2 regions of the Marinomonas sp. A3A genome follow, and region 2 is predicted to be linked to the other one. Evidence: predicted binding sites of a transcription regulator. Region 2 holds the regulator's gene; the other holds the start of a gene.
The links. Region 2 encodes sigma-54, which starts transcription at its own class of promoters, with help from an activator protein. Its sites were predicted from a motif close to TGGCACNNNNNTTGCTNT; they were not measured.

Region 1: a site for sigma-54 is predicted at 3,211-3,228, ahead of CYL31_RS19355 (isoamylase early set domain-containing protein). Genes of this name have one in related genera too.

What each region holds. Positions count from the first base shown of each region.
Region 1 is NZ_CP025532.1:4,122,996-4,128,126, reverse strand. Features, by position in the region: gene betA (choline dehydrogenase) at 1-994, opposite strand, end outside; gene betB (betaine-aldehyde dehydrogenase) at 1,030-2,487, opposite strand; gene CYL31_RS19355 (isoamylase early set domain-containing protein) at 2,795-3,100, opposite strand; gene olsF (bifunctional ornithine lipid synthase OlsF) at 3,625-5,131, opposite strand, start outside.
Region 2 is NZ_CP025532.1:2,473,274-2,488,241, reverse strand. Features, by position in the region: gene CYL31_RS11610 (methionine-R-sulfoxide reductase) at 201-569, opposite strand; gene yjgA (ribosome biogenesis factor YjgA) at 761-1,300, opposite strand; gene mgtE (magnesium transporter) at 1,307-2,659, opposite strand; gene CYL31_RS11595 (HPr family phosphocarrier protein) at 2,668-2,937, opposite strand; gene ptsN (PTS IIA-like nitrogen regulatory protein PtsN) at 2,947-3,396, opposite strand; gene CYL31_RS11585 (RNA polymerase factor sigma-54) at 3,414-4,886, opposite strand; gene lptB (LPS export ABC transporter ATP-binding protein) at 4,965-5,690, opposite strand; gene lptA (lipopolysaccharide transport periplasmic protein LptA) at 5,691-6,218, opposite strand; gene lptC (LPS export ABC transporter periplasmic protein LptC) at 6,202-6,681, opposite strand; gene CYL31_RS11565 (calcium/sodium antiporter) at 6,780-7,760, opposite strand; gene CYL31_RS11560 (ABC transporter ATP-binding protein) at 7,906-8,706, shown strand; gene mlaE (lipid asymmetry maintenance ABC transporter permease subunit MlaE) at 8,703-9,485, shown strand; gene mlaD (outer membrane lipid asymmetry maintenance protein MlaD) at 9,487-9,951, shown strand; gene CYL31_RS11545 (MlaC/ttg2D family ABC transporter substrate-binding protein) at 9,955-10,572, shown strand; gene CYL31_RS11540 (BolA family protein) at 10,784-11,020, shown strand; gene murA (UDP-N-acetylglucosamine 1-carboxyvinyltransferase) at 11,045-12,307, shown strand; gene hisG (ATP phosphoribosyltransferase) at 12,309-12,953, shown strand; gene hisD (histidinol dehydrogenase) at 12,954-14,264, shown strand; gene CYL31_RS11520 (SRPBCC family protein) at 14,264-14,815, shown strand; gene CYL31_RS11515 (S1C family serine protease) at 14,833-14,968, opposite strand, start outside.

The DNA of each region.
Region 1 (5,131 bases), 1.6 Mb from region 2:
TAAATAACATCCAGCGGGTACCGATCAAGCCTTTGCTGATCAAGCCAAGTTTGCTGTTTAACGTCACAGGCTTCTTGCAGTAGTACTGGAAGTAGACTTCCAAATGATCTTGCAGGTTTTCACCCACGCCTGGTAATTCGTGAAGCACAGGAACGCCAGCTTTTTCTAGTACGTCTTTTGGACCTACGCCAGACAGTTGCAATAATTGAGGTGAGCCAACTGAGCCTGCTGAAAGAATGACCTCTTTGCTGGCCGTTGCTTGTTGGGTTTGACCGTTTTTGCTGAATTCAATGCCTGTGGCGGTTTTGCCATTGAACAATACTTTATGGCTTAGCACGCCCGTTTTTAGCGTCAAGTTAGGGCGTTGCATAGCACGACGTAAATAGGCGTTAGACGTAGAAGCACGCACGCCATTTTTTACCGTCATGTGCATTGGGCCAAAACCTTCCTGACGAAACGCGTTGTAGTCGTCAGTTTTGCCGTAACCGGCTTCTTCGCCTGCATCGATAAAGGCTTGGTAAAGCGGGTTGTAGGTCATGTCGTTGCCGTTGTTGGTCGACAATGGGCCGTCGCCGCCACGGTATAAGTCCGCGCCGCCTTTCCATGTTTCGGCTTTTTTAAAGTAAGGCAGGCAAGTTTGGTAGTTCCAACCTTTGGCGCCGTTTTCTTCCCACTGGTCGAAATCACACGCATGACCACGCACATAAACCATGCCGTTAATAGACGATGAACCGCCTAGTACTTTGCCGCGTGGACAATGCATTTCACGGCCATCAAGACCTGGTTCTTTGTCTGTGTGGAATTGCCACGCGTATTTTGTCGTGTTCATTGGGTAAGACAAGGCGGTTGGCATTTGGATAAAGACGCTCTTGTCTGAGCCGCCCATTTCCAATAGCAACACCTTGTGTTCGCCACTTTCTGTCAGTCGATCGGCTAGCACACAGCCTGCGGAGCCAGCACCGACGATAATGTAATCGTACGTTTCGTTTGCCATGACTGTTCTCATCTATTAAGAGTTAAGCGCTTCGCTTAGTAAGGGCTTTGAATGTCGTTTAGGTCAACAAAGACACTCTTGGTTTGTGTGTAGTGGTACAAAGTTTCGATGCCGTTTTCACGACCGATACCAGACTCTTTGTAACCGCCCACTGGCATTTCAGCAGGAGAAGAACCCCATGCGTTAATCCAGCAAATACCAGCCTGCATTTGGCTGATAACGCGATGGGCGCGAGCAAAGTCTTTGGTGAAGACGCCAGCGGCCAAACCAAGTTTGGTGTCGTTAGCGCGAGCAATAACTTCGTCTTCGTCGGTGAAGCTAAGCACAGACATCACAGGGCCGAAGATTTCATCACGTACCTGTGGCATGTCGTCGGTGCAATCAGTGAAGACAGTCGGAGCAACAAAGGCGCCTTTGTCTAAGCCGTTTTCAGTGACTTGATAACCGCCGCATAACAAGGTCGCACCAGCGTCTTTCGCCGCTTGAATGTAGCCCAAGACTTTTTTCATGTGGTCTTTGGAAATCAACGCGCCGACTTGCGTGTTCATATCCATTGGATCGCCAATAATCATGGCTTCAGTACGTTCTTTTAGTTCTTTAGTGAAAGCGTCCAGCATGTCAGCGTGAACGAATACACGAGTACCGTTGGTGCAAACTTCGCCTTGTGTGTAGAAGTTGGCTAGCATCGCCGCAGAAACTGCTTGATCGACAGGCATGTCTGGGAAGATGATCATTGGCGATTTACCACCAAGTTCCATGGTTACCTGCTTCAAAGATTGCGCAGAAGCGGCCATGACTTTTTTGCCTGTTCCCACTTCACCAGTGAAAGAGACTTTGTCGATGTCTGGGTGGTTGGTGATCATTTGACCTGTACGACCGTCCCCTTGAATGACGTTGAAAACACCATCAGGCAAGCCTGCTTGGGTGTATATTTCAGCCAGTTTAAGCGCAGTAAGTGGTGTTTCTTCTGATGGTTTGAAGATCATCGCGTTACCCGCAGCCAGCGCAGGACCAGATTTCCACATAGCGATTTGAATAGGGTAGTTCCATGCGCCGATGCCAGCGCAAATACCAAGTGGCTCGCGACGAGTGTAGAAGAAGTTGCCATTGCCAAGGTCTTGGTAATCGCCTTGGATTTTATCGGTTAGGCCTGCGTAATATTCGATCACGTCAGCGCCCGTTTGAATGTCTACGCAAATGGCTTCTTGAAGTGGCTTGCCTGTGTCCAATACTTCGAGACGTGCAAGTTCTTCATTGTTTTCACGCAATAGCTCAGCGGCTTTTTTAAGGATGCGTCCGCGTTCAACAGGGCTCATTGCGGCCCACACTTTTTGACCTTGTTTTGCAGACTTAATAGCAGCATCTAGTTCAGCTTGTCCTGCGTGTTCTACTGTTGCAATCACTTCGCCTGTCGCAGGGTTGATTGTCTCAAAGTGTTCACCGCTGGTGGATGCATGGTAGCGGCCATGAATGTATTGCTGCTGATGTGCCATGATGTGCCTCTTTATGTCTGTTCAATGCTCTGTTTGGAGGGCATTGAGATATTTGAGTTTTTATTAAACGCGCGTTTAATAAAAACAATTGTACATATTTTGACTATAAATTGCAGCTTGAATCCATGAATTAGTGGTTTTGGGGCAAAAAGATGACGTTATGGTACGAAGAGTATTACTGATTGAATGTGGGAATATTGGGCATAAGACATCCCTCAAAGCAAGGCAGAGAGAGGCAAAACGTCTCGGCTTAAAGTCTAAAATCGAGACGCATTGTTTGTGGCAGTATAGAAACTAAGAAGTGCTACTACAGGCTGATGACGCCGTTGGTGTCGTAGCTGATAGGGCTTGGAACATAGGCGTCAGCCATGTCATCGTTTAGCCATTCTGTGCCGTCCAGAACATAACGAAATTGGTACGAGGTTTCGATATCCAAGTTAAGAGTCGACACAAAAATACCAGACTTCTGTTTTTTCATTGGGTTGGCTGTGCTGTCCCAATTATTAAAGTCACCAACGACAGCGACGCTTTTGGCATCACCAATCGCTTCAGCAGGTAAGGCGAATTTCACTTTGCATTCAGGTTTGGTTTTTAAATAGGTTTTCTCAATCATTTCCAGCTCCATGGTCTAACGATAGACAAATTTGTAAGGCTACTGCAAAAGCCCGAGGGTAGATGAAACGTGTTTTTTAAACGATTTTTTGAATAAGCTCTTTTATTCGTAAAGCAAAGCTTACGCCATATTTTATAACTGATTAATTCTTAAACAAAAATCTTGATTGCTTGCTTTGGGTTTTATCTGCCCCGATCCATTTTAGTGTCTAACATGATGTTAGATGCGCTATTTCAGGGCTTACAAAACTGTATGCGTTTTAAACAGTAAATTCACATTTTAGACAGTTTTCATGTCCTATACTCAAATAACACCAACAAAAATAACGAGGTGTTTTTATGGAAATTCAAACAGTCGTTCTTATCCTATTAAGTGTAATGCTGATCATTAAGATTGTTTATCTTGTTTTCTTCAAACGATCTGGGCAACAAGAAGACGACCATTCACATGGACATCACGCTCATGGTCATCATGCCCATAGTCGCCACTATCGTGGACATCACCATGATTCGCGATAGTTAGAGTTAGGGTTGATTGCCAGCGTTGTGACCTCGGTAACGTTTGTTTTTCGCTTCTTTGACTGTATTTAGGTCTACTAGGACTAAACCGTCCACGCAGTAGCCAAAGTCGGCATCGACACCAAAGTCTAAGAAGCGAACTCCGCCCGTCTCGCACAACTCACTATATTGTTTGAACAGTGTCGGTACGCTGGCGCCAAAGTGGCTGAGCTGTTCTTTGAGTATTCTAAAGTCTTCTTCATAGTCATCGCCGCTGAACATGCCTGAAATGATGTCAGAGTGCTCTGCGTTTACTTGATAAGGCGTGAATGAACGCGCCAAGTGCTCCTTGTCTGCATAATAGAGTTTGTAGAAGGAGACGATGAAATCTTTTGCCACTTGTGGGTAGCTGTTGCTTAGACTTACAGGACCAAACATGTAGCGGATTTCAGGGTGTCTGTCTAAATATGCGCCAATACCGTACCACAAATAATCTAAGCTGCGTTTGCCCCAATATTTTGGTTGAATAAAGCTGCGTCCAAGTTCAATGCCTTGTTCGAAGTAGGGCTCCATATCGCAAGAGTATTGGAACAATTCGGCGCTGTAGATACGATTTGGCGTGTCTGATTTCATATATTTAGCGACTTCGCCAATTCGATAAGCGCCAACGATTTCGAGCTCTTCTTCATCCCATAAAATCAAATGACGATAATATTGGTCGAACTTGTCTAAATCAGAGCGCTCGCCTGTGCCTTCACCGACTTTACGGAAGGCGATTTCGCGCAAACGACCAATTTCTTTCATCGTTATCGACATCGGATCGTAATCAACCAAGTAAATTTGTTTGTTGTCTTTGGTGCTGCCAAGATGCTCGGCTATTTTGAGCTCTTGTTTGATCATCTGTCTATTTTGCGGATGCTCAACGGTTTTTTCGGTTTTTAACAGTGGCTTTTTGCCTTTGGCTATACGGTACAAATGGCGTTTTACTAGTTTGTTTTTCTCTTTATCACTTAAAGGTAATTTTGCCAGTTCTTGAATCGGAATGGCTTGGCCAACTTGCATGGGGATTTTACGATTTCGTTGGCGGAACATCTCGTTAGCTAGCTGTATTGTGGAAAGCGGACGATACAAAATAGAGCTGGTGTAAAACAGCATAGAATTTCGGCCGCCAATGTGAACCGGTAACAAGGGGCTGTTGGTTTTTTGCGCTAGCTTAAGATAGTTCTGATTCCAGTGCTGATCTTTTACGCCGCTTGGCGACATTCGAGACACTTCGCCGGCAGGGAAAATAATCACCGCTTCTTCATTATGTAAGCAGCTCATAATGGCTTTCAGCTGTTGGCGTCCGGTTTTTCCACCAAGGTTATCGACAGGCAGCACCAGCTGCTTTAAACCGTCAAAGCCCATTAATAAATCATTGGCGACAATTTTCACATCTGGGCGGATTTCACCGATTAATCGAAGTAAAGCGAGACCATCTAAGGCGCCAAGAGGGTGATTGGCGATGATCATCACCCGTCCACTAGCTGGGATA
Region 2 (14,968 bases):
TGCTAATAAAGCTTGATCGTTCAGTGCCAAGTTTTACGCATTTAGTAAGAGGGTCATGATTTAAGAGCTGTTTTGTGTTGTTTTTAAAGTACCGGCTTTAGGTGATTTTTTGTGTTTCAGACGCCACCAATAAAACAGTTATAGAAACAATAAAACCGCCAGTTGGGCGGTTTTATTGTTTTAGCGCTTGGGCTAAGTGATCAGCCTTGGCTTACGAACTTCATTGAGATGGAGTTGACGCAGTGGCGGATGTTGTTTTCTGTGAGTCTTTCCCCTTCAAATACGTGACCTAAGTGGCCTTCGCAATTGGCGCAGACGATTTCTATACGTCGGCCGTCGGCGTCAGGGACACGTTTTACTGCATTGGGAATTTCGTCGTCAAAACTTGGCCAGCCGCAATGAGAGATGAATTTGTGTTCTGAGGTATAAAGCGGTGCATCACATTGGCGGCAAACATACAGGCCGCCTTCCATGGTGTCGGTGTATTCTCCAGTAAATGGGCGTTCTGTACCTTTATCAAGGATTACACTGGCTTCTACAGGTGTAAGTTTGTTGTATGGTTTACTCATAAGACTTGTTCTCCTGTCGCTATGGTGAGCGTTGTTAGCATAATTATGTCATGCCTTATTGTTGTAGAGTAAGACAATAAATTGCACGGTGAGTTCGAGTTTTTGTGAGTGTTGTTTTTTGATGATAAAAAGCCCGTCTTAAAGACAGGCTCTTTTATGTGTCAACGCTTCATTTTGGGTTGGGTTGGAATTTATTCAGTTAACCCTAGACGCTTTTCTTCGGCTTCGCGTAAGAAGCGGAAAAGCTTTTTACGGTTTGTGGTGTTGCCTGCTTGTGATACTTCTTTTTGAGATTGGCGAATAAGCTGTCTAAGCAGTTGAATGTCTTCAACCTGAGGGTTTTCCTCTAAATATTGCGACAGTTCTTCTTTGCTGTTTTCGCCAATTAGTGCATCACGCTTAATTTCAAGCTGATGAAATAGCTTGTTGTAAGCGGCAGATGTTGAGTCGAAAAGTGCGACACGATGCGCTATAGCTTCATGGTCTTCTGTGCGCATTACCTTGCCGATGTATTGCAAGTGTCTTCTCATGGCTTCATGTTGCTTTATGCGGCCAGCTTCAACGAATGCTTCGCGTAATGTGTCAGACATTTCCACTTTTTTAAGTTGGTTTTTACTTAGGCCTAATAGTTTTTTTCCAAGATCTTGCAGGGCTTCCATTTCACGCTTGATCTGGGTTTTGCTTTTAGGGATTTCTTCTTCGTTGTTTTCAAATTGATCAAAGTCTGTCATGGGAACCTATATTAGAAAAATAGTAGCGAGACCAAGGAAGGATAAAAATCCAACCACGTCGGTCACGGTAGTCAAAATTACGCTGCCAGCTAAGGCAGGGTCGATACCGATTTTTTTTAGCAAAATCGGCAGAAGTGTGCCAGTGGCTGCAGCAAATAGCAGATTTATTATGATGGCGCCCGCAATGATATAGGCAATCTTGATGTTGTCAAACCAAAGTGCGGTGAGGGCGGCGATAACCGTTGCCCAAAGAAGGCCATTTATGAGTCCAACGATGAGCTCTCTGTTGAGTAACCAGCGAGTATTGGTGGAGCCTATCTGATTGAGTGCGATACCGCGAATAACCAGTGTGAGTACTTGAGAGCCAGCTATACCGCCCATGCTAGCAACGATTGGCATGAGTATAGCTAATGCAACAACTTGGTCTAGCGTCTCTTGGAATAAACCTATGACGTAGGATGCGGTAAAAGCCGTTATTAGGTTTATGCCAAGCCACACTGCGCGTCGCTTAGTGGTTTTTATGATGGGTGCGAAGGTGTCTTCATCATCATCAAGACCTGCCATGCTTAACATGGAGTGTTCGGCTTCATCTCGGATAACATCTACAACGTCATCGATGGTGATGCGGCCAAGTAGCTTTTTGGTTTTGCTGTCAATAACAGGTGCAGAAACCAAGTCCATTTTTTCGAAAAGCTGTGCTACTTCGCTGGCTGGTGTCTCTGCATCAATGACCGTGAATTCTGTTTCCATGATGTCGCGCACGGTTGCGCTAACATCAGATACCAATAGTTTGGTGAGGGGGAGAGTGCCTAATAAGCGATCTGATCGGCTAACAACAAGTAGGTTATCAGTCATGTCTGGCAGGGTTGAGTGTCTGCGTAGATAGCGGAAAACCAGATCGACGGTGATGTTTGGACGTATGGTGATGGTGTCCGTGTTCATCAAGCCGCCGGCGGAATCTTCCGAGTAGCTTAATAGTGCTTCAACTCTTGTTCTGTCTTGCGAGGACATTGACGCAAGAACTTCTTTTACGACCTTTTCTGGTAGGTGTTGAAGTAAGTCGGCAAGGTCATCGCTTTCAAAGTGTTCGGATACGGCGATGAGTCGCTCTGTATCCATGTTTTTCATGAACTGTACACCAATATCTTCGCTTAGATATTGAAGTACTTCACCTTCGTTTTTTGCTTCGATTAACTCCCAAAGAAGCTTACGCTCTTTGGGAGGGGAGGACTCTAATAGACGAGCAACATCTTGTGCAGGCAAAGCCCCGTTAAGTAGATAACGGATTTGCATGGTGGCACCGGATTCAAGCGATTCAGTAACCGTTTGAAGGTGATTAAGCGTGTTTTGCTCTGACATAGAAGGTTTTACTCGTCTTCACCAAAGCGATTGTTGATTAATTCTATCACCGCCTTTATTGCGTCTTTTTCGTCTTCACCATTGGTTTTGACACGAATTTCTGTGCCTTTTCCAGCAGCCAGCATCATCATTGCCATAATGCTTTTGCCGTCAACATTGCGGCTGTCTTTTTCTATGGTGATGTCGCAAGAGAAGCGAGTGGTTGTTTCAACTAGTTTGCCGGCAGCGCGAGCATGCAAGCCAAGTTTGTTTATAATTGTGACGGACTCTTCCTGCATGCTGTTTCCCTATATTAATGAGTCAAAAATATTGAATAGTTCTTCATTGGTTTGTGCTGTACGCAGCTTGTCCAATGCTTCTGGAGACTGAGCAAGCTCGGCGATTTGGGCTAAAGTTGCAAGGTGTTGATCGCACTCATGAGGTGGAACAATTAGAGCAAATATTAGGTCAACCGCTCTTTTGTCGATGGAGTCGAAATCAATAGGCGTTTGTAGAGACATAACAACGATAGCGGTGTGGTTTGCAGACTCTAGACGGCAATGTGGAATAGCGATGCCGTTGCCAATGCCTGTGCTGCCTAGTTTCTCTCGACCAAGTAATGCGTCATAGATGGCTTCGTTGTCGCAATGTAGTCGATTTGAAGCGACTTCCGCAATGCTTTCAAGGACGCGTTTCTTACTAACAATATCTTGTTTTGCGAGAACGAGTTCCGCTTTTAATAATGATTTCAAGGACATGATAAAATGGTTTCCGTTTAGATCAGTCGTTTTCGTTCATTGGAAGGAGGGATGTTCATCGCCTCTCGATATTTGGCAACAGTACGTCGAGCAACCTGTATGCCTTGGTCTGCTAAAATAGCAGCTAGCTTGTTGTCACTTAGTGGTTTTTTTGCTGGTTCATCTGATACAAGCTTTTTAATCATAGCTCGTATTGCTGTAGAAGAACATTCTCCGCCAGAGGCTGTGTTGACATGGCTGGAGAAGAAGTACTTTAGCTCAAAAATACCTTTAGGTGTGTGCATGTATTTCTGGGTTGTTACCCTAGATATAGTTGATTCATGCATGCCAACTTCTTCTGCAACATCGTGAAGAACCATGGGTTTCATGGCTTCTTCGCCAAGTTCGAAGAAATCAATTTGTCGACTTACTATGCAGCTGGCCACTTTTAATAATGTTTCGTTGCGGCTCTGCAAGCTCTTCATGAACCATTTTGCTTCTTGAAGAGAGGTTTTGATGTAGGTGGCATCTTCGGCGGTTGTTGCTGTGCTAGCCATCGCTGAGTAAGTCTCATTGATTTTGATGGGCGGCAACGCGTCGTTATTTAGTTCAACTTGCCATACGTCATGGCGTTTTTTTACGGTGACGTCTGGAATAACGTAGTCGGTGTCATCTGCGTCGATCACTGAGCCAGGGCGTGGGTTAAGCTGTTGGATCAAATTGACGACTTCTTTTAGTGCTTCGTCTTTTAATTTTGTTTTGCGGCTTAACTGAGCAAAATCTCGGTTACCTAACAAGGGTAGGTAATGATCAATAAGATTGTGTGTGCTCTTGTATAGAGGGTGGCTCTGGAAAGCTTCCAGTTGCACAAGAAGGCAGTCGCGTAGGTCGATCGAGCATACGCCAACAGGGTCAAAGCGTTGTAGTCTGTGTTGTACAGCAATGACTTCGTCTAACTCAAGCTCTTCTAGTTCTGTACAAAGGGACTCACAAATGTCATCGGGGGAAATGCTTAAGTAGCCATCGGGTTGGACGCATTCAATGATGGCGTAAGCGATTTCGATGTCGCGATCTGACATGTGAGTTAAATTTAATTGCCATATTAAATGGTCTTGTATGCTTTCTGCTGGTGCATTTCGGCTTTCGAAGTCGCTATCGCCTTCGTAGCTGTTGTGATCACTGACGGCCGCAGAGCTTTGGTAGGTGTCATCCCAGTTACTGTCGATGGACAGTTCTTCTGGGATACTTTCTGTCCACTCGGACTCTACGCGTGCTTCTTCGCTATTGTTGTCGACTGTTGTATCTGCAGCACTTTTTGATTCTATACTGGCAGGGATGTCGCTATGAATTTGTTCGTCGTCGTCGAGCTCAAGTAGTGGATTAGACTCAAGGAATTCGTGAATTTCTTGTTTTAAATCCAACGTAGAAAGCTGCAGCAAGCGGATAGCCTGTTGCAGTTGTGGCGTCATGGTCAGCTGCTGACCGAGCTTTAATTGTAAAGACTGCTTCATAGAGCAACTCTTTCTTCTAATTGAATGAATTGGAACGAGTTGTGCATACTACTCCCTTTCTACAGCAATGATAAGGGGTTACAGGCGGAAGTCGTCGCCTAAATAGACCTTTTTTACTTGTTCATTGTTGATGACGGTACTGGCATCGCCAGATGCAATGATGTAGCCATTACCAACAATGTAAGCTTTATCGCAGATGTCTAGTGTCTCTCTGACGTTGTGATCGGTAATTAGGACGCCGATTCCACTCTCTTGGAGGTGTTTGATAATGTGCTTTATATCACCAACGGAAATAGGGTCTACGCCAGCAAATGGTTCATCAAGTAAGATGAATTTTGGGTTCATGGCAACAGCTCTCGCTATTTCGACCCGGCGTCTTTCTCCTCCTGATAAGGCCATTCCTAGGTTGGTGCGAATATGAGTGATATGGAACTCTTCTAAGAGCTCTTCTAGTCTTTCTTGTTGTTGCGCTTTTGTTAGTTTTTTGCGTGTTTCTAAGATGGCTAGAATATTATCCTCTACAGACATTTTTCTAAAAATAGATGCCTCTTGAGGAAGGTAGCCAACGCCTTTTTGAGCACGTGTGTGCATCGCGTCATGAGTAATATCTTGGCCGTCAATAAATATGCCGCCAGCATCGTTTGCTACCATGCCAACTATCATATAAAAGCAGGTTGTCTTGCCCGCGCCATTAGGGCCGAGTAGGCCAACGGCTTGGCCTGACTCAACGGAAATAGATACATCCTTTACGACTTGGCGTTTTTTGTAACTCTTTGCAAGGTGTTTTGCCTCTAGTATAGCCATCTATTTTTTGGTCTCAGGTGCTTGTTTATCTTTTGGCGCTTGTGGCTGTAAAGTCATTGAAACGCGCCCTGAATCTTTTTTCTCAGCACTGAAAGTGCCGTCATCGACCATATAAAGGATGTAGTCTGCAGTGATGGAATTTTGCATTCTACTTAAATAGCCGTCGCCGATGATTTCTAGTTTTGATTCGCTTGTTAGGTAATGTATTTCGTTACCTTTGCTAATAACAATGTTGCCGCTCCAATCTATTTGCTGGCTAAATTTCGCAGGCTTTCCTGTGGCTTCTAGGCTGCTGAATTGTCGAGTCTTTGGATCGGTTGTTACTTTAAGGTATTGCGCTTGAATTTCAATGGTACCTTGTTTAACAAATACATTACCTTTGTATATTGCTTCGCCTGAGTTTTGGTCGAATAATGCTTCATCTGCCTGTATTTCTAATGGTTTACTTGTGTCGTCAGGCAGTGCGTATGCGTATTGGCCAATTAGGGCCGAAGTGAGCAACACGCTGATGTTAATGAATCGTTTCATATTTTCCTCGTACAGATCCTGTCATCACGACTTCTTCTGAATTGATATAAGTTTTAATTTCTCCAGCAGAAGTCTCTCCTTGAGTGGAGATAAGTGTCGCGTTTCCATAGCTGGTTAGTGATTGATCTTTATCTAAGTAATGTATGTTGTCTGCACTGAGCTTTATATCTTCAGATTGGAGGTATTTTTTAGTTGCTCTAGCGTTTTCGGTTAATAGAATATCATTACTTCCGTCTTCAATAACCCCTTTATCTGCTTTTGCGCTCCATTGACCTGATTTTGTGTAGCGTTCAATACTCGGAGTTTCTAATAAGGTTCTGGATTTAGCTATATAATGCAGTGTTTGTTCTGCGTCGAGTGTTTCAATTAGAGCTCCATCGGTATCAAACTCTTTTACTTTGACTTTAGTGATGAAATAGTCGGGTGAGCTGCTTAGTGATTCAGTTTGAACCAAGTTTTGCATAGGTGTCGTCCCATACCACCCTAAAGAAGCCACTAATAGTAAAGCAGCCCCTATGATCGAGAGGTTTTTGGGTTTTATTAGTTGTTTAAGCGAAAGCATTACACCGAACCGTTTGTGCTAATGATAAATAAATAAACCCCATAAGAAGCAATCAGTGGTACACCTACCCATCGAGGGATGCTGTTGTTCTTCGTTCTTTTGAAGATGAAAATGGCAAGAGCAAGAGCGACGGTTAAGCCTAATACCCAAGGGAAGTCTCGGCTTGTTACGCTTCCATCAATTAATCCTGGTGCAATTAAGCCAGGTAGAGGAAGTACAGTTGCTAAGTTGAAGATGTTTGATCCTAAGATGTTACCAATTGCTATGTCGTGATGACCTTTTCGTACGCTGCTAACTGAAGCGGCAAGCTCTGGTAAGCTGGTTCCGACAGCAACGATAGTAAGGCCTATAACCAATTCGCTTACGCCTAAAGCGGTCGCTATGCCAATTGCTCCCCAAACAAGTAATTTTGAGCTACCTATTAAGACAGCAAGACCAATAAAGGCAATCAACAAAGATTTGCCAATAGAAGAGCCATCATCTTCGGGAAGGTCTGCTTTTAAATCATTTTCTAAATCTTTACTGCCTTTCAATAAAATCACCAAAATAATGATAAAAGCAGCAATTAATATGATTCCATCCCATACGCCAAGGGTCTGATCAAACAGTAAAAATCCTGCTAGCAGTGTGATTGCCAATACAAGAGGGACTTCTTTTGATGATAGGCCCGACGCTATTGGGATCGAGGAGAATAACAATGTGATACCGAAGACAAGAGCGATATTAGCAATGTTAGATCCGAGGACGTTGCCGACGGCAATTTCAGGGGCGTTATCCAGTGCGGCAATGGCTGAAACGACCATTTCTGGTGCTGATGTGCCGAACGCGACTAATGTAATGCCTATTATCATTGGATTAACATTTAGTTTCTCTGCTACAAGTGCAGAGTGTTCTATAAATTTGTCGGAACTCATTACGAGTAAAATTAAGCCTAGAATTAGGGCGATTGAAAACAACAGCATGGTATTGATATTACTCATAGATACAGGGAGTACCATTTAATGAGGTTTGACGTTGAAATTCAAGGCTTGATCTTATAAACAAAATGGATTTGGCTGTGTCGCGATTTTATTTATCGGGGGGCGATGTTAGTATCTGGCAATATTTTATAGGGATTAAAAAGGTGTGTCAGTGGTAGATGCTTATATAAAAGTCCAAAATGTTAGTTTTTCAAGGGGAGAGCGGTCTATTTATGAGAACGTTTCCCTTACTATTCCACGAGGTAAAATTACTGCGGTAATGGGGCCTAGTGGAACGGGAAAAACGACGCTGCTGCGTTTGATTGCGGCACAGCTTGCGCCAGATTCGGGCAAGATTTTAGTGGATGGTCAAGACGTTCATGCCTTGTCTCGCTCCGAACTTTATAAGGTGCGAAAGAAAATGGGCATGCTTTTCCAAAGTGGTGCTTTATTTAGTGATATGACTGTTGCTGAGAATATTGCTTTTCCAATGGAGGAGCACACTAAGTACGATGCAAAGAAAATCGCGGATATTGTGGCTGATAAGCTTTACAGTGTTGGTTTGCGAGGTGCTGTTAATTTGATGCCATCGGAATTGTCTGGCGGTATGGCTCGTCGTGTTGCTTTGGCTCGCGCGATTGCTTTAGATCCAGAGCTTGTTATGTACGATGAACCTTTTACTGGACAAGATCCAATATCGAAAGGGGTTCTTGTGAAGTTGATTCGTCAGCTTAATGATTCTGCACATATCACGTCGGTTCTTGTTTCTCATGATGTTGAAGAGTCTCTTTCTATCGCTGATCATGTTTGTATTTTGGCTGGTGGGCGGGTTATAGCTGAAGGTTCTGCGGATGAGATTCGAGCATCTGATGATGCTGAAGTGAAGCAATTTCTGAACGGTGAGCCTGATGGCCCTGTTCCCTTTCATTATCCAGAAGAAGATGTCTCTGGCAGGGTGGCGTTATGAAAAGTATTGGATTGTTAGGGGCGTCGCTGCTGGATTGGCTTGAAGCGGTTGGCCGGGCTGGAATATTTCTAGTGCAAAGCATTTTTAGATTGCCGGTACGCTTTAAGGAGTCCGTTAATTTATTAGTGAAGCAGCTTTACTCTGTTGGTGTGTTGTCTCTTGTTATTATTATTGTTTCTGGTGCTTTTATTGGCATGGTGCTGTCACTTCAAGGTTACAGCATTCTCGCTAAGTTTGGCTCAGAAGAGGCCGTTGGTCAGTTGTTGGCGCTTTCTTTGTTGAGAGAGCTCTCTCCTGTAGTGACGGCGCTCTTATTTGCGGGTCGTGCTGGGTCTTCTTTGACTGCTGAAATTGGATTGATGAAAGCAACTGAGCAGTTATCTAGTTTTGAGATGATGGGGGTAGACCCGTTGAGGCGAGTGATTGCGCCTCGCTTTATTGCTGGTGTGATTTGTTTGCCTATCTTGAGTTTGATTTTTTCTGCATCTGGTATCCTTGGTGGACATCTTGTGTCGGTCGAGTGGTTAGGTGTTTACGATGGTGCATTTTGGTCATCAATGCAGCAGTCCGTGTATTTTGATACTGATATTCTGAATGGTCTTATTAAGGCGTTATGTTTTTCAGTGGTTGTTACTTGGATAGCAGTTTATCAAGGGTATGAGTGTGTTCCTACTTCTGAAGGGATTGGTAAGGCAACCACTCGTACAGTGGTTTTAGGTTCATTGGCTATTTTGGCTTTAGATTTTGTATTAACCGCCGCTATGTTTGGGGATTTTTAGCATGAGAAGTAAACGTTCAGAGTTGATGGTTGGGTGTTTTATTGTATTGGGCGTTGCAGCTCTTGTTTATTTGGCTGTTCAGGTTAGTGGTCTTGCTTTTTCAAGTAAGAAAGATACTTATCAGGTCGTTGCTAGATTTGATGATATTGCTGGGCTAACAAGTCGGGCTAAAGTGTCTATTGCTGGTGTAGCAGTTGGTAATGTTGAGTCCATCACGTTTGATAAGGACTTATATATGGCTTTAGTCACAATGAATATAGATTCAGACGTTAACAATATTCCTACAGATAGTTCTATTGCTGTTTTGACAAGTGGTTTGTTGGGCGAGAAATATCTGGGTATTTCTATTGGTGCTGATGATGAGATGCTTAAAAATGGCAGCGAGATTTATGACACTCAATCGGCTCTAGTTTTGGAGACTTTGATTAGTCAGTTTTTGTTCAAAGGTGGCGATTCGGAGAAGTAGTATATGTCTAAGATTTTATCTGGTGTTATTTTTGTTTTTGCTTTGCTCGGCTCGGGTCTGACTTGGTCTAGCTCTGAAGGTGCAAGGGATGCCGTTATTAAAGTGGTAGATGCCTTTCGAACTGATATTGTCGCTGATAAGGCGGTATTGTCTAAAGATCCAGCTTTGTTAGAAGAACGAGTTGATAGTATTTTAACGAAAGTGGTCGATTTCGATGATTTTTCTAAAAAAGTGATGGGCAAATATTATCGAAGAGCGTCGCCTGAGCAGCGTACTCGCTTTGTTAATGTGACTAAAGATACCTTGTTGAAAACATACGGTACTTCTTTGCTTGAGCTTGATGCCGATCGAATTAAGGTTTTGCCTTTAGGTCCTCAAGGGAGTGGCAGGGAGACAAAGGTTGATGTTGATTTCCAAATGGAGGCTGGTGGTATGTTAAATATCAGTTTTTATATGGAAGAATCTAAAAAAGGTGTTTGGATGTTGAGTAATGTTGTAATTAATAATATCAACTTCGGCTTAACTTTTCGTAAGCAGTTTGGCGTTATGATGCAGCAAAATAAAAACGATATTGACCTTGCTATCTCAGCCTGGAAAGAGTCTTTAGCTAAGAAGTCTTAATTTAGGCGTTATTGTTTTGCAACGATATAGAATCCGAATCCATTAAGTGGGTTCGGATTTTTTGCTTTTTAGGCTCTGAGCATTGTCAGTCTTGATTAAAATCTTAGAAAACAAGTGGTTTTTTATTCAGAGTTGGGCATAGAGGTGTTAAGTAGTTGGCTGTACTCATGTAGAATAGTGAGATCAAGCATATTTATCTATTGGAGCGACTGTGAACGCAGGTGAAGTTAAAGCACTTTTAGAATCCTCTATCCGTAACTGTGAAGTGGTTGCCGAGGGAGAAGGTTGTAATTTTCAAGTAGTTGTAGTGACAAGTGAATTTGAAGGCCTGTCTACAGTTAAGAGGCAGCAGCTTGTATATTCACATCTTCAAGAAGCTATTTCTAGTGGCGCTATTCACGCCGTTACAATGAAAACCTATACGCCAGAACAAATAAGCAAGCTATAAAAGCTATTATAAGAGATTAAAAATATGGATAAGCTTCTGATTACCGGTGGTACTCGGCTTAATGGTGTTGTTCGCGCTTCTGGTGCGAAAAATGCCGCGTTGCCCATTCTAGCGGCAACCTTGTTAACAAAAGAATTGATCACAATTAAAAACCTTCCTCATTTACATGACATTACCACCATGCTTGAACTACTTGGTTCTATGGGGTGTGGTGTTGTTGTTGATGAAAAAATGAGTGTGCAGTTAGATGTTTCAACACTTAATAATTGTGAAGCGCCTTATGATCTTGTTAAGACTATGCGCGCTTCTATTTTAGTGCTTGGTCCTTTAGTTAGTCATTTTGGTAAAGCGGTTGTGTCGCTTCCTGGTGGTTGTGCGATTGGTAGTCGCCCAGTGGATTTGCATTTGCGTGGTTTGGAAGCCATGGGTGCGACAATTTCTGTGGAAGGTGGTGATATCGTTGCAAGTGTTGATGGTCGTCTTAAAGGCGCACGCATCTTCTTTGATAAAGTTACTGTAACCGGAACAGAAAATCTGTTGATGGCTGCGACGTTGGCTGATGGGCAAACTATTTTGGAAAACGCAGCGCGTGAGCCTGAAGTAGTTGATTTAGCTGAGTGTCTAATTGAAATGGGCGCTAAGATTACTGGTCATGGAACGGATACTATTATTATTGATGGTGTTGAAGCGTTGCATGGTACTAGTTATCCAGTTATGCCAGATCGTATTGAGACAGGTACTTTCTTGGTTGCGGCTGCAATTACGGGCGGTAAAGTCCGAGTGATTGATACCAATGTTAAATCACTTGAGGCTGTACTTTCTAAGCTAGAAGAAGCTGGCGCGAAAGTGACTTGTGGTGATGATTGGATCGAAGTGGATATGGAAGGGCGTCGTCCAAATGCTGTAAACATCAGTACCGCTCCGTATCCTGCATTTCCAACCGATATGCAAGCGCAGTTTGTTGCCTTAAATTCAATTGCGAACGGCGTAGGTCGAGTTATTGAAAATATCTTTGAAAATCGCTTCATGCATGTTGATGAAATGCTTCGCATGGGGGCTGATATTGAAGTCACTGGTAATACGGCTATCGTGCGTGGTTGTGAGCGCTTGAAAGGCGCACCAGTCATGGCGACAGACTTACGTGCTTCTGCAAGTTTAGTGCTTTCTGCTTTAGTGGCAGAGGGTGATACAAAGATTGATCGTATCTACCATATTGACCGTGGTTATGAGTGTATTGAAGAAAAATTCGGTTCATTAGGTGCGAAAATTTCACGGGTCTTAAATTGATATGAGTAAAACATTAACGATTGCGCTGTCGAAAGGGCGCATTCTTGGTGAAACTTTACCGCTTTTAGAAAAAGCGAATATTGTTCCAGTTGAAGATATTAGTAAAAGCCGAAAATTAATATTCGACACAAACCATGAACATATTAAGTTGGTGATTTTGCGCGCGACTGACGTACCAACTTATGTCGACCATGGTGTGGCAGATTTTGGTGTTGCTGGTAAAGATGTGTTGATGGAAGCGTCTACTAAAAACCTTTATGAGCTACTAGACCTCAAAATAGCAAAATGTCGTTTGATGACGGCTGGCGTTGTTGGTCAACCTTTGCCAAATAGGCGTTTGAAAGTAGCCTCTAAGTTTATTAAAACGGCGAAAGCGTATTTTGCTGAGCAAGGTATTCAGGCTGATGTGATTAAGCTATACGGTGCTATGGAATTGGCACCTATCATGGGCTTGGCAGATCTTATTGTAGATATCGTCGATACTGGCAATACGCTAAAAGCAAATGGTCTTGAGGCTCGTGAATTGATTGCGCCAATCAGTACCCGTTTGGTGGTCAATAAAGCGGCTTATAAAACGAAGTATTCTGAAATCGAGCCTATCCTAGAAATGATACGTCGTGCGGTTGAAGATAACGAGGGTAAGTAATTGAACCTGAATATTCGAGAATTCTCTTCTAGCTCTGATGGTTTTCGCTCTGAGTTAGAATCTTTGCTTGCATGGGACTCAGTGTCTGATGCTGGTGTGCAAAAAGCCGTAGCAGATATTGTTGAGCAAGTTCGTCTTAATGGTGACTCTGCAGTAATTGAGTTTACAAACCGTTTTGACCGTCGACAGGTTGATTCTTCTAAAGAGCTTGAAATCTCTCGTGAAGAATTGGCTTTGGCAAAAGGTCGCGTCAGCGCGGAGCTGGTTGCTAGTTTGGAAGCGGCTGCAAAACGTGTGCATGATTATCATGAGCGTCAAAAACAGCCTTCTTGGCAATATCAAGAAAATGACGGCACAGTGCTTGGTCAAAAAGTTACGCCTTTAGATCGTGTTGGTGTTTATGTGCCAGGCGGTAAAGCAGCCTATCCTTCATCTGTATTGATGAACGTAATGCCTGCTAAAGTAGCTGGCGTTGGCGAAATTATCATGGTGGTTCCAACGCCTGATGGTTTGGTTAATGATATCGTTTTGGCGGCGGCTTATATTGCTGGTGTGGATCGTGTGTTCACTATCGGTGGTGCGCAGGCTGTCGCGGCTTTGGCTTATGGTACAGAAACGATTCCCAAGGTCGATAAAATTGTCGGTCCTGGCAATATATACGTGGCCACAGCTAAAAAAATGGTATTTGGTGTTGTTGGTATCGACATGATCGCCGGACCTTCTGAGATTTTGGTTGTTTGTGATGGTAAGACGGATCCAGATTGGATTGCTATGGATTTGTTCTCTCAGGCAGAGCATGATGAAGATGCTCAATCTATTTTAATTTCTCCTGACTTGGCTTTTATTAAAAATGTAAAAGCTTCCATGGAGCGTTTGATTGAAACGCAAAGTCGTAAAGATATTATTAAGGCGTCTTTGGAAGGTCGTGGTGCTTTTATCCATGTTGAAAATATGGATGAAGCTATGGATATTGCGAACATTGTTGCTGCTGAGCACCTTGAGTTATCGATCGATGAGCCTGAGAAGTGGGCCGAAAAAATTCGTCACGCTGGTGCTATTTTTATGGGTCGCCATACGCCGGAAGCATTGGGTGATTATTGTGCAGGACCTAATCATGTTTTGCCAACGTCTGGTACGGCAAGGTTTTCATCTCCTTTGGGGGTTTATGACTTCCAAAAGCGTAGCTCTTTGATTTATTGCTCGCCTGAAGGGGCAAGTGAATTGGCGAAAATTGCTTCTCCTTTGGCTCGTGGAGAGTCTTTGGAAGCGCACGCTATGTCGGCTGAATACCGTATTCTGAAGGATGCTTAATGGCGAATAATTCTTCGCACCCAGCGGCGCTTTACAAGCTGCGAAAGGTAACGCGCATTTCTGCGTTGGTTATTTTGCTTTTGGTTGTGGTTGGGTTCTTTATGCCAGCGGATTATCGGGTGGAGCGTAGTGTTGTTATTAACGCTCCTCGCGATGTGGTTTATCAAGATATCCTTCAAGGAGATCGTTTACCAGATTGGATGTTTGTGCAAGATGGTAAAGTTGCTTCATTTGGTGGTGTTTTGGGGAAGGGTGATTCCGTAGCTTTGGTTTATGATAAAACAGCCGACCAAGGGCTTTTGTCTGTGATTGAATCATCAGAATCTGTTATTCGGTTTGATGTTCGTCCTAAGCCAAAGGTAAATCTAGTTCATAATAAAATTGTATTACAAGAAAATGAAGGTAGTACAGTGGTTAAATGGACTATTGAAGGGAATCTTAGCGCTGGTTTGTTGAGCCCTTACCTTGCTATGTTTGCAAACAATATTGCGGGTAGTAATTTTGAGCGCAGTTTGCAGAAGCTAAAAGAGCAAGTTGAGCTTCTGCACTAGCAATTATAAATGATGTGTTAATAGTTGATGCGCTGCATAGTGGGTTGTTTTTCTAGCATGATATTGGTCTGATAGGATTGCTGCCCACGAATACCTACTAGAGAGATATTTGTTCCAGGTTTTAGAGATGCGATTAGGTGTCTTATCTGAAAT